3 regions of the Mycetocola sp. Y444 genome follow, and region 3 is predicted to be linked to each of the others. Evidence: predicted binding sites of a transcription regulator. Region 3 holds the regulator's gene; each other region holds the start of a gene.
The links. Region 3 encodes HrcA, which represses chaperone genes, less so after heat shock. Its sites were predicted from a motif close to TTNGCACTCGNNNNNNNCGAGTGCNAA; they were not measured.
Positions count from the first base shown of each region.

Region 1 (3,274 bases), 660 kb from region 3:
CTGGAGCAGCGCTCCGGCGTGCTCGAGGATGCCCTGCGGTGACCAGTCGAGCCGCAGCGAGATTCGCGTCTCATCCGCGCTCAAGCGGTGGAACGAAACGACACCGGCGTGATCTTCGCCGTCTGTGCTCGTCCACGCGATGCGGGTGTCGGGGATCTGCTCGGTGATCTCAGCGTCGAATTCGCGTTTGATGCCGGCAATCGACACTTTCCAGTGGGTCTGGGTGTCGCTCGTCTGAGTCACGTCGTCGACGCCGCTGAGGAACTGCGGGAAAGATTCAAACTGAGTCCACTGGTTGTATGCGGTTGACACGGGGACGTGAACGTCGATATCGGCGTTGACAGTTGTCATGAGCGCTCCTTCTGGGTGAGATCCATTGTGTGTTCCCAGAGAACCACGGGACGCCTCACAGTGTCGAGGGGTTGCGGGTCGGGCGGGTCTTCGTCAACTTTCTGGAGCGACTGTGCCGCAGGTCAGTTCCGGGGGATCCGCTCGCAGAGGAGCGCGGCGTGCTTGCCGTTCACGCGGGTGAGCACAATCGTCGCGCTCTTGCTGCCGCGGAGCGCCATCCGCTTGCGGAAGACCGCCGGATCGATGTCTGCGCCTCGCTTTTTCACCTCGAGCGTCCCGATATCGCGCTTCGCGAGCTCCCGCTTCAGTGTCCGCTCATCGAGCGGGAACCTCTCGATCACGCGGAACGCCGTGGCGAACGGGGTCCGGGCCTCGGTGTCGCCCGTGAGATAGGCAATGCCGGGGCTGAGCATCCCCGCACCGATCTCGCGCGCAACGTCGCCGATAAGCCTCGCCCGGATGACCGCGCCGTCCGGTTCGAAGAGAAATTCGCCGGGCTCACGCACGGCGACATCCTCACTGTCGGCGGGAGCGGTCAGTTCGTGGGTTCCCGCCGAGTCGAGGACGAGCGCTGACCGGCGCACCCCATCGCGGGCGAGGGCGCCGAACCACAGGCCGAGCTCGACGACCTGCCCATCGACGCTGACCCATTGGGCTTCAGCGTCGTCGGGAATGAGTGATCTGTCGAACCCTGGGCCGAGTTTGACACCGACGGGCTGTGTTGCGGCACGCCCGAAGACCAAATCGAGCGATGGGCTGTAATCCTCCGGCCGGGTCAGCCGAGTGGTGTTCGAGTGCCCGGCGGTGCGTCTGGCCGGATCGAAATAGAGCCCGTCGAATGCGCTCGTGTCGATGTCCTCCGCCTTCGCGTGCCTCACATCGGCGGTGGGGAAGGGGGCGAGGTTGTAGCTGGCGACTGTCGCGGTCACTTCGTCGGCGTCGACGGCGGTAACCTCGAGGTCCATCGCGGCCATCGCCATGGCGTCGCCCCCGATCCCGCAGCCGAGGTCAGCAATCCGGCTGAGTCCCGCCGAGCTGAATCGGCCGGCGTGGAGTGCGGCGACACGCAACCGGGTGGCCTGTTCGAGGCCGGCCTCGGTGAAGAGCATCCGCGACGCGAACTCACCGAACTTCCCAACAGCCTTCCGCCGGAGCCTGACCTGCGTCAGCACGGCCGCGACGAGCGCGGGCGAGTGGCCTTCCGCGCGCAGTCGTGACACGGTCCCAACCGGGTCGGTGTCGGCATCCGACCCCCCGACCTGGTCGATGAGGGTGAGCCCATCCGGCGTCAGTAGTTCAACGAGTTCGGCTCTCTCCATCGTGCAAACTTATCAACCCGGATGCTGTGCGCTCGCCCTACGTTGGCACTCACGTTGCGAGAGTGCCAACGGATCCCTACACTGGCATTAGCACTCTCGATGTGAGGGTGCTAACTCAAGTCTTAGTTTAGAAAGAGGTCAACCGTGTCGGTCAGCATCAAGCCGCTCGAGGATCGCATCGTCATCAAGCAGGTCGAGGCAGAGCAGACCACTGCTTCAGGTCTCGTCATTCCTGACACCGCCAAGGAGAAGCCGCAGGAAGGCGTCGTCGAGGCTGTCGGCCCCGGCCGCATCGACGACAACGGCAACCGGGTACCGCTCGACGTCGCCGTCGGCGACAAGGTGATCTACTCCAAGTACGGCGGAACCGAGGTCAAGTTCGACGGCCAGGACTACCTGGTCCTCTCGGCTCGCGACGTGCTCGCGGTTGTGGTTCGATAACTCAAACGAACTGAAGCCCGGACGGTGACTCACCGTCCGGGCTTCTTCGTTTTAACAGGCGGTTGCCCCGCAGGTGCGGAGTAGCATCGATGGGTGCAGATGACCCCAGAGCCGGTTCCGGCCAATAGTGCAGGCCCGACAGGCAATGCAGCTCCGACAGGCAATGCAGGTTCGACAGGCGGTGCGGGCCCCGAAGCGGCGGCCAACGGCGCAGTGGCTTCTCCCGATGCCCCGCTGAGCCGCCCCGGCCTCATTTTCGCCGTGACCGCATACACGCTGTGGGGCGTTCTTCCGCTGTACTTCCTCCTGCTCGCGCCGACGGACCCGTTCGAGCTTGTCGCGGCCCGCGTGATCTTCTCGCTGGTGTTCTGCATGTTCCTCCTGACGGTGACGCGCGGGTGGGCTCCCTTTCTCCAGCTCGCCAGGAATCCCCGGGTGTCATTCCCCCTCGGTCTCGCTGGCGTCCTCATCTTCGTCAACTGGCAGACGTACGTCTACGGAGTGCTCAACGGGCAGGTCGTCGAGACGGCGCTCGGTTACTTCATCAATCCCATCGTCACTGTTTTTCTCGGCGTGTTCTTTCTGCGCGAGAAGCTTCGCGTCGTGCAGTGGATCTCGGTCGGCATCAGCATTGCCGCGGTGCTCGTGCTCGCGATCGGCGCGCACGGCGTTCCGTGGATTGCCCTGATCCTCGCCTTTTCCTTCGGGCTCTACGGCTACATCAAGAAGCGGGTCGGGGGGACCGTCGACGCCGTCTCGGGGCTCACCCTCGAGACAGCGTGGCTCACGCCCCTCGCCGTCGTCCAACTCATCGTCGTCGGCTCCACCGCCGGACTGACCATCGGACAGGTCAGTGTCTTTCATACGGTGCTGCTCGTCGGTACCGGTGTGATCACGGCGGTTCCCCTGCTCTTCTTCGCCGCTGCGTCGCGTCGGCTTCCGCTCATCTACATGGGCTTCATCCAGTTCTTCGCCCCCGTGATCCAGTTCCTCGTCGGGGTGCTCGTACTCCACGAGGCCATGCCGCTGGAGCGGTGGATCGGGTTCATTCTGGTCTGGATTGCTCTCGTCGTCCTGACGGCGGACACGGTCATCAGTGCGCGCGGATCGCTCCGGCGGCGCAATAAAGCTGCGTCTGAAGCGCCAGAACAGCTCTGATGCCG
Region 1 is NZ_JCAIUB010000001.1:124,183-127,456, forward strand. Features, by position in the region: gene AC1C2M_RS00610 (SRPBCC family protein) at 1-351, opposite strand, end outside; gene AC1C2M_RS00615 (class I SAM-dependent methyltransferase) at 474-1,670, opposite strand; gene groES (co-chaperone GroES) at 1,815-2,111, shown strand; gene rarD (EamA family transporter RarD) at 2,211-3,269, shown strand.
Region 1: the regulator HrcA is predicted to act here: its motif matches at 1,713-1,739, upstream of groES (co-chaperone GroES).

Region 2 (3,274 bases), 310 kb from region 3:
AGTGCCGGAAACCACTGCCTGAGCCGCGAGAGACCCGTGCGCCGGGTACACGGTCCCGACGGCCTTCTCGGACAGCACCCCCTCCGCAGCTTCGACTTTCATTTCGTTCTCACCGGGACCCGGCACCACGACGGACACCAGCGTAGCCGGGAGAAGCATCGCAACCTTCGATGCGACCGCCGCGAGCACGTCTTCGGCACAGGCGGTTAACAGCGTCGAGGCTACCTCGGAGAGAGCCGCTGCCAGCAGTTGTTTACGGTGGGTCTCTTCAAACCGCCGTGCATTGTCAATCGCGACCCCGGCTATTTCAGCAAGCTCCGCCACGAGCTCTTCGTCGAACTTTGTGAATCCGCCTTCACGACGGTCCGCGAGGTACAGGTTGCCCAGGATTTCACCCCGAACCCGAACAGGCACACCGAGGAAGCTGCGAATGCTCGGGTCGTCTGGCGCGAAGCCCGCTGATCGCGGATCCTCACGGAGATTGTCGACGCGGACGGGACCACGGGTTTCCGTCACAGCCTGAAGCAGATCGTGGGCCCCGGGCTGAATGTGCATGGTCCCGCCTTCGACGCTCGGCGTCCCGGTCTGAATCAGGCGTTCGATGCATCCGTCGGGTTGAAGCATACCGAGCGCACCGTATCGGGCGTTGACCAGGGTGGCCGCCGACTCGGCGATCCGTTTGAGCACGGAGTCCAGTTCGAGATCTCCGGCCACAGCAACGCTTGCATCCAGCAGGCTGCGCAGTCTCCCCTGCGTAGCCCTGTCCCGTTCGGCTTGGCGCCGCAGACCTCTCACCGTTCGCTCAAGCTGTGCCACGGTTCTCTCGAGATCAGAGAATCTGGCATCCGGCAGTTGAAAAACATCATCGATCATCGTGCCCCTCCCCCTGCTCATGGAGCACCTGCATTTTACATGCACGTCCCCCACAAGACACTGCGTAATTCGGACACCGTTAGCGCGACAGTCACACTCCGTTCACTCTCGTGAACGACTGCTGTTGCGTCGGCAGTTCGATTGCGCGCGTTCCCCCGCGAGCCATCTTTTATTTGCTGACCAGAATGCCCTGACCCGGGTTGTGTCCATAGAGTCCAAGGTCCCGAAATTGTGAAGGACCAGAGGCGATAGACCCCTGCCGCTGGCGCCTGCCTCTGGTACCAGTCGACTCCCGTCTGCCCTCCCCCTGCTCCCTCTCCCCCGACATCGTGCACGTCCCCGCGGTCCGGCATGACCTCTGGCTCTAGCCGGACGTGGTGCGGCAGAGGAGCCTCTTCTGTGCGCACGACCAGCCGGAACCGTGAGCCACCGCGTTCGGCACTTCAGACGCGCTACTGGCGACCCGGGCGGCTTTCTCGCTCGCGAACGTCAACAAATGCACACAACCGGATCGCCCGCGGTGGTCCTGAAAGGCGACATCATGAAAAACAGTCTCGAACGATTTGACCCGTTTGCCGGTCTGGAGGCGCTGACCCGCGACTTCGAGGATGGCATCCTGCGTGCCTACCGCGGAAAGCTGCCAACGACAGATGTGTACACGCGCGGCGACGACGCGCTCGTTGTCGAAGCACACCTGCCCAATTTTGACGAAGACAACATCACGGTGAATGTTGACAGGGGCGCCCTTGTAATTCAGGCGGAGCGCCATGAGAAGGACGAGGACAAGAAAAAGAAGTACGTCCTCCGGGAGAGCAGCAGCAGCTTCTACCGCAGGATCGTGCTTCCCGAGCAGGCGGAGGATCAGAACATCTCGGCCGAGTTCAAGAAGGGGGTCCTCACGGTGAACGTCCCGCTGTCCAAGGGCGCCTCGCCCCGGCAGGTTCCGATCGGTTCCGGAAGCAAAGGTTCCGGAGAGAAAAAAGACGACTGATCGACCCAGCGCAGGAACGAACGGTCCGTAACGACAGCGCCGTCCCGCTCACACGGGGCGGCGCTGTCGCTTTCGTATCAACCGACCAATGACGTTCGACTCTACGGCGCACGGATGGCTGACGAGAGGATCACCCGACGTCCCCGGATTCCGGGGCCCGTCGAAGGAGCAGCATGAACGATTCAGTCATCCACCGTCCGGCTCTCATCGGTCCAGACGATCAGGAACTCCCCGAAACGCAGCCGCTCGATGTGATCGAAGTGGTTCACGCCCAGCGGCCGGCCGAGGCACCCGAAGAACGACGACGACCTTCTTCCGCTTGAGAACCACTCCCACAACGACGCACACATGACTGCGTTGCGCTCAGCCCGTCTCCGTCCGTCGCCCAGGCCCGCGTTCGGCTACTGGCGCTGTGTTCGCTTGCGTTCGCAATGTGCATGGGACTCATGTTCGTCGGTCTCACCCCGTCCGCCCAGGCGCAGCCGACTGACCCGATGCCCATTGTCGAGGCTGTGTTCGGCCCGAATACAGAGATCTATACGGTCAGCATCGGCGCGGGACTCACGATTGACGGATTTCAGCCGCCGAATACGACTACGCAGGACCCGACGGCGCCATACCCCGCAACGGACCCGGCAGGATATGAACCGCGCAACGATACATTGGCGCGGATGATCAACACCGCAAGCGTCGAGGACCCCAGCCTCGTCGGGGCAATGTATTGCATCCACCTCGGGGTCCCCACCGCGCCCAACCTGGCTACGAGAGCGGGACGTGGGAAGAGACAAACGTTCCCAACCTCGGTTACGTCACCTACATTCTCAACACCTATTACCCCACGACGAGGCTGCCGGAAGGCCTCACCGACAACCAGCGAGCGGCGGCCGTCCAGGCCGCGATCTGGTATTTCACCGACGCATTCGTCGTGAGTTCGACCGAGGCCGTCGTTCGGGCGGCAACAGCAGCAATCGTCGCTGCCGCTCAAACGAACGGCCCTACCGTTGAGCCCCCAGCACCGGACGTCACAGTGACTCCTCCGAGCGCAGCGGCTCCGATCGGTAGCCCGCTGGGCCATTCGTTGTCCAGGCTCAGGACGACGCCTCGCTCACCGTATCGGTTCCCGCTGGCTCGGAGATGTTCAGCGACGCCGCCGCAACGGTCCCCCTGGCGAATCAAAGCACCGTGCCATCCGGGACATCGATTTGGGTGACGAATTCGGCCGGAGCCGCGAGCGAGACGGTGCTCACCGCCCGGGCGGCCGTGACGGTTCCCGCCGGCCAGGTCTACTTGTACGACGACAATAACCCTCTCTACGAAGAGGCTCGGATGCTGGACCTCGCGTCCGCTACGGAGCTCGAGGCGACCGCGCAGGCAACAGCCACCTTCGTCGTGATCGGCACGCTCACCGTT
Region 2 is NZ_JCAIUB010000001.1:1,096,822-1,100,095, forward strand. Features, by position in the region: gene AC1C2M_RS05240 (GAF domain-containing sensor histidine kinase) at 1-714, opposite strand, end outside; gene AC1C2M_RS05245 (Hsp20/alpha crystallin family protein) at 1,415-1,864, shown strand; gene AC1C2M_RS05250 (hypothetical protein) at 2,038-2,187, shown strand; gene AC1C2M_RS05255 (thioester domain-containing protein) at 2,586-3,074, shown strand; gene AC1C2M_RS05260 (DUF5979 domain-containing protein) at 3,071-3,274, shown strand, end outside.
Region 2: the regulator HrcA is predicted to act here: its motif matches at 1,309-1,335, upstream of AC1C2M_RS05245 (Hsp20/alpha crystallin family protein).

Region 3 (3,274 bases):
GGCCAAAGAGGCCGGCCTCCAGGTGAGCGTCGACCTGATTTACGGCACTCCCGGTGAGACCATCGACGACTGGAGCGTGTCAGTGGATGCCGCGCTCGCGACGCAGCCGGATCACATCTCGGCGTATTCGCTGATCGTCGAGCAGGGAACCAAGCTGGCCAGGCAGATCAGGTCAGGACTCCTCGCGCTGCCGGACGAGGATCTCCAGGCCGACATGTACGAGTTGATCGACTCCCGGCTGGCCGACGCGGGTTTCTCCTGGTACGAGGTCAGCAACTGGTCGACCTCGCCGTCATCGCGCTCACGGCACAACCTCGCCTACTGGCAGAGCCAGGACTGGTGGGGGATCGGGCCTGGCGCACACAGCCACGTCGGCGGGGTGCGCTGGTGGAACGTCAAGCATCCTGCGGCGTACGCCGGCCGGATCGCCGAGGGCGTGTCTCCCGCGGTAGGCAGGGAAACGCTCGATCCGGAGGCCCGCGAGCTCGAGCGTGTTCTCCTCGGGGCCCGGATCCGTGAGGGCATCGCCGTGCGGTCGCTCCCGAGCGAGGCCCGGGTCGCCGTGGCCGGCCTGATCGCCGACGACCTGGTTAACGCCAGAGCCGCCCTCGCCGGGACAATCGAGTTGACCCTGCGGGGGCGGCTCCTGGCCGACGTTGTCGTTCGGCGGCTGACCGCCTGACGAGTGGGTGGGCTACTTCACCATGCGGAACGCGAAGAAGTAGCGGTATGCCTCACCGTTGTTGACCTTCACACCGCCGATGATGCCGAAGATGATGCCGAGCACGCCGACGATCCAGGCGGCGGGGAACAGCAGCAGCCCGATAAGCACGACCGTGAGCAGCGCGCCGAGGATGTACAGGCCGATGACGAAGATCGTCACGGTGAGCTGGAAGTTCAGCGCTTCCTTGGCTTCCTGGCGAGCGAAAGGTCCGCGGTCCTTGAAGACCAGGTAGATCACCAGCGGGGCGATCCACCCGGCGGTTCCCGCGCCGAGGAAGGCTCCGAGCGCGCCGCCGAAGTGAGCGAGCGACGCCCACAGCTTGTCATCGGCCTGCGTCAGCGGGGTGGGGCCGCCGTACTGCTGCTGCCCATACTGCTGCTGGCCGTACTGCTGCTGGCCGTATGGCTGCTGTGGTGCGCCGTATGGCGGCTGCTGCGGTGCGCCGTACGGGGGCTGCTGCGGTGCACCGTATGGCTGCTGCGGTGGAACCGGCCCTCCCTGGTAGCTGGGTGGCACCTGTCCGCCGTCCTGGCCCTGTCCGTGTGACGGATCGGGCTGGGAAGGCGTGTTGGGGTCGGTCATGGCATGGCCTTTCGATGAGGGGGACGCTGGGTATCAGCCGCGTCGACGAACGTCCGCGGGGGTGTGCGCCTTGTGGTACCCAACGGTACTGCCGTTGCCCCCATACAGGCAACGCTGAGCGCAATTACGACGCGGCGTGTCTCCGCGCTAGAATTAGCACTCAGGAGTATGGAGTGCCAACGCCAACTCCGCGTGCGGCATCCGCGAGTCAGTGCCCACAATCAACGCCCAGAATCAACGCCCGAAACCAGCGAAGGAGAAGACGGACATGGTCTCCGAACGAAGCCTCGAAGTGCTTCGCGTGATCGTCGAGGATTACGTCGCAAGCCGTGAGCCCGTCGGTTCGAAGGGGATCGTCGATCGTCACTCTTTCGGTGTGAGTGCCGCCACCATTCGCAACGACATGGCCCAGCTCGAAGAGGAAGACCTCATCAGTGCGCCCCATACGTCGTCAGGGCGGATCCCGACAGACAAGGGTTACCGGCTCTTCGTCGATCAGCTCGTTGAGCGGCGGCCGTTGTCCGCAGCCCAGAAGCAGGCGATTGAGGCGTTCCTCGGCCAGTCAGTCGACCTCGATGATGTGCTCGTCCGCACGGTCAGGCTGCTCTCGCAGATCACCAACCAGGTCGCGATCGTGCAGTACCCGTCGTTTGCCCGTGCGACGGTCAGGCACGTCGAGATCGTGGCTCTGAGCGATCACCGGCTGCTGACCGTGCTGATCACGGACACCGGTCGTGTCGAGCAGAGGGTCGTGGAGATCCGCGATCCTGTGGAACAGGAACTGCTCGAGTCCATCAAGACCCGCGTGAACTCGTCGCTCGTCGGACTCCCGGTCGAGGAGGCGTCGTCGACGCTCGACTCGCTCGTCGAGTCGAGCCCGCAGCTCGACAAGGAACTGATGGCGCGGATCACGTCCGCGCTCGCTGAGCAGTTCGGCGAGTACCGCCACGACAAGCTGATCATGGCTGGCGCCGCAAACCTCGCCAGAACCGAAGACGACTTCTCCGGGAGCATCTACCCGGTCCTCGAGGCACTGGAACAGCAGGTGGTTCTCCTTCGGCTGTTCAGCGAGATGGACACGGATGCCAACGGCGTCTCGGCGAGCATCGGCCGTGAGAACGCGTCCTTCGGACTCGGTGAGACGTCGATCATCACAAGCAACTATCGTTCCTCTGCTGGCGAACTTGCCAGGCTCGGGGTCCTCGGACCGACGAGAATGGACTATTCGAACAACCTTGCCGCCGTTCGCGCGGTAGCCCGCTACCTCTCTCGCCAGATCGGCGACAACTAGTCACACTTGCGCGCGGCTCGGCGCGAAATACCCAGGAAGCTCGTCGAGCACATGTGCTTCCCAGACAACGAAAGGCCATGAGTGGCTGACCACTACGAAGTACTCGGAGTGTCCCGCGAGGCGACAACCGACGAGATCAAAAAGGCTTACCGCAGGCTCGCACGAGAATTGCACCCCGACGTCAATCCCGGGGCGGATGCCTCTGAGCGGTTCAAGCAGGTCACGCACGCCTACGACGTGCTCAGCGACGCCAAGCAGCGCCAGCAGTACGACATGGGCGGCTCCGGCCAGGGAGCGGCCGGTGGCTTCGGCGGCTTCGGCGACATCTTCGACACCTTCTTCGGCGGCCAAACCCAGCAGCGCGGCCCCAAGTCCCGCCGCGAACGCGGCCAGGACGCGCTGCTCCGCGTGGAGATCGACCTCGACGAGGTCATCTTCGGCACGCACCGCGACCTCGAGGTCGACACTGCAGTGCTGTGTGAGACCTGCCAGGGCTCGTGCTGCCAGCCGGGAACCTCTCCCATCACCTGCGACATCTGCCACGGCTCCGGCCAGATCCAGCGCGCCGTTCGCTCGCTCCTCGGCAACGTGATGACGTCGAGCCCCTGCGGAAGCTGCCGCGGCTACGGAACGATCATCGTTTCGCCGTGCGTCACCTGCCAGGGCCAGGGCCGGGT
Region 3 is NZ_JCAIUB010000001.1:787,196-790,469, forward strand. Features, by position in the region: gene hemW (radical SAM family heme chaperone HemW) at 1-682, shown strand, start outside; gene AC1C2M_RS03755 (DUF4870 domain-containing protein) at 695-1,306, opposite strand; gene hrcA (heat-inducible transcriptional repressor HrcA) at 1,575-2,597, shown strand; gene dnaJ (molecular chaperone DnaJ) at 2,679-3,274, shown strand, end outside.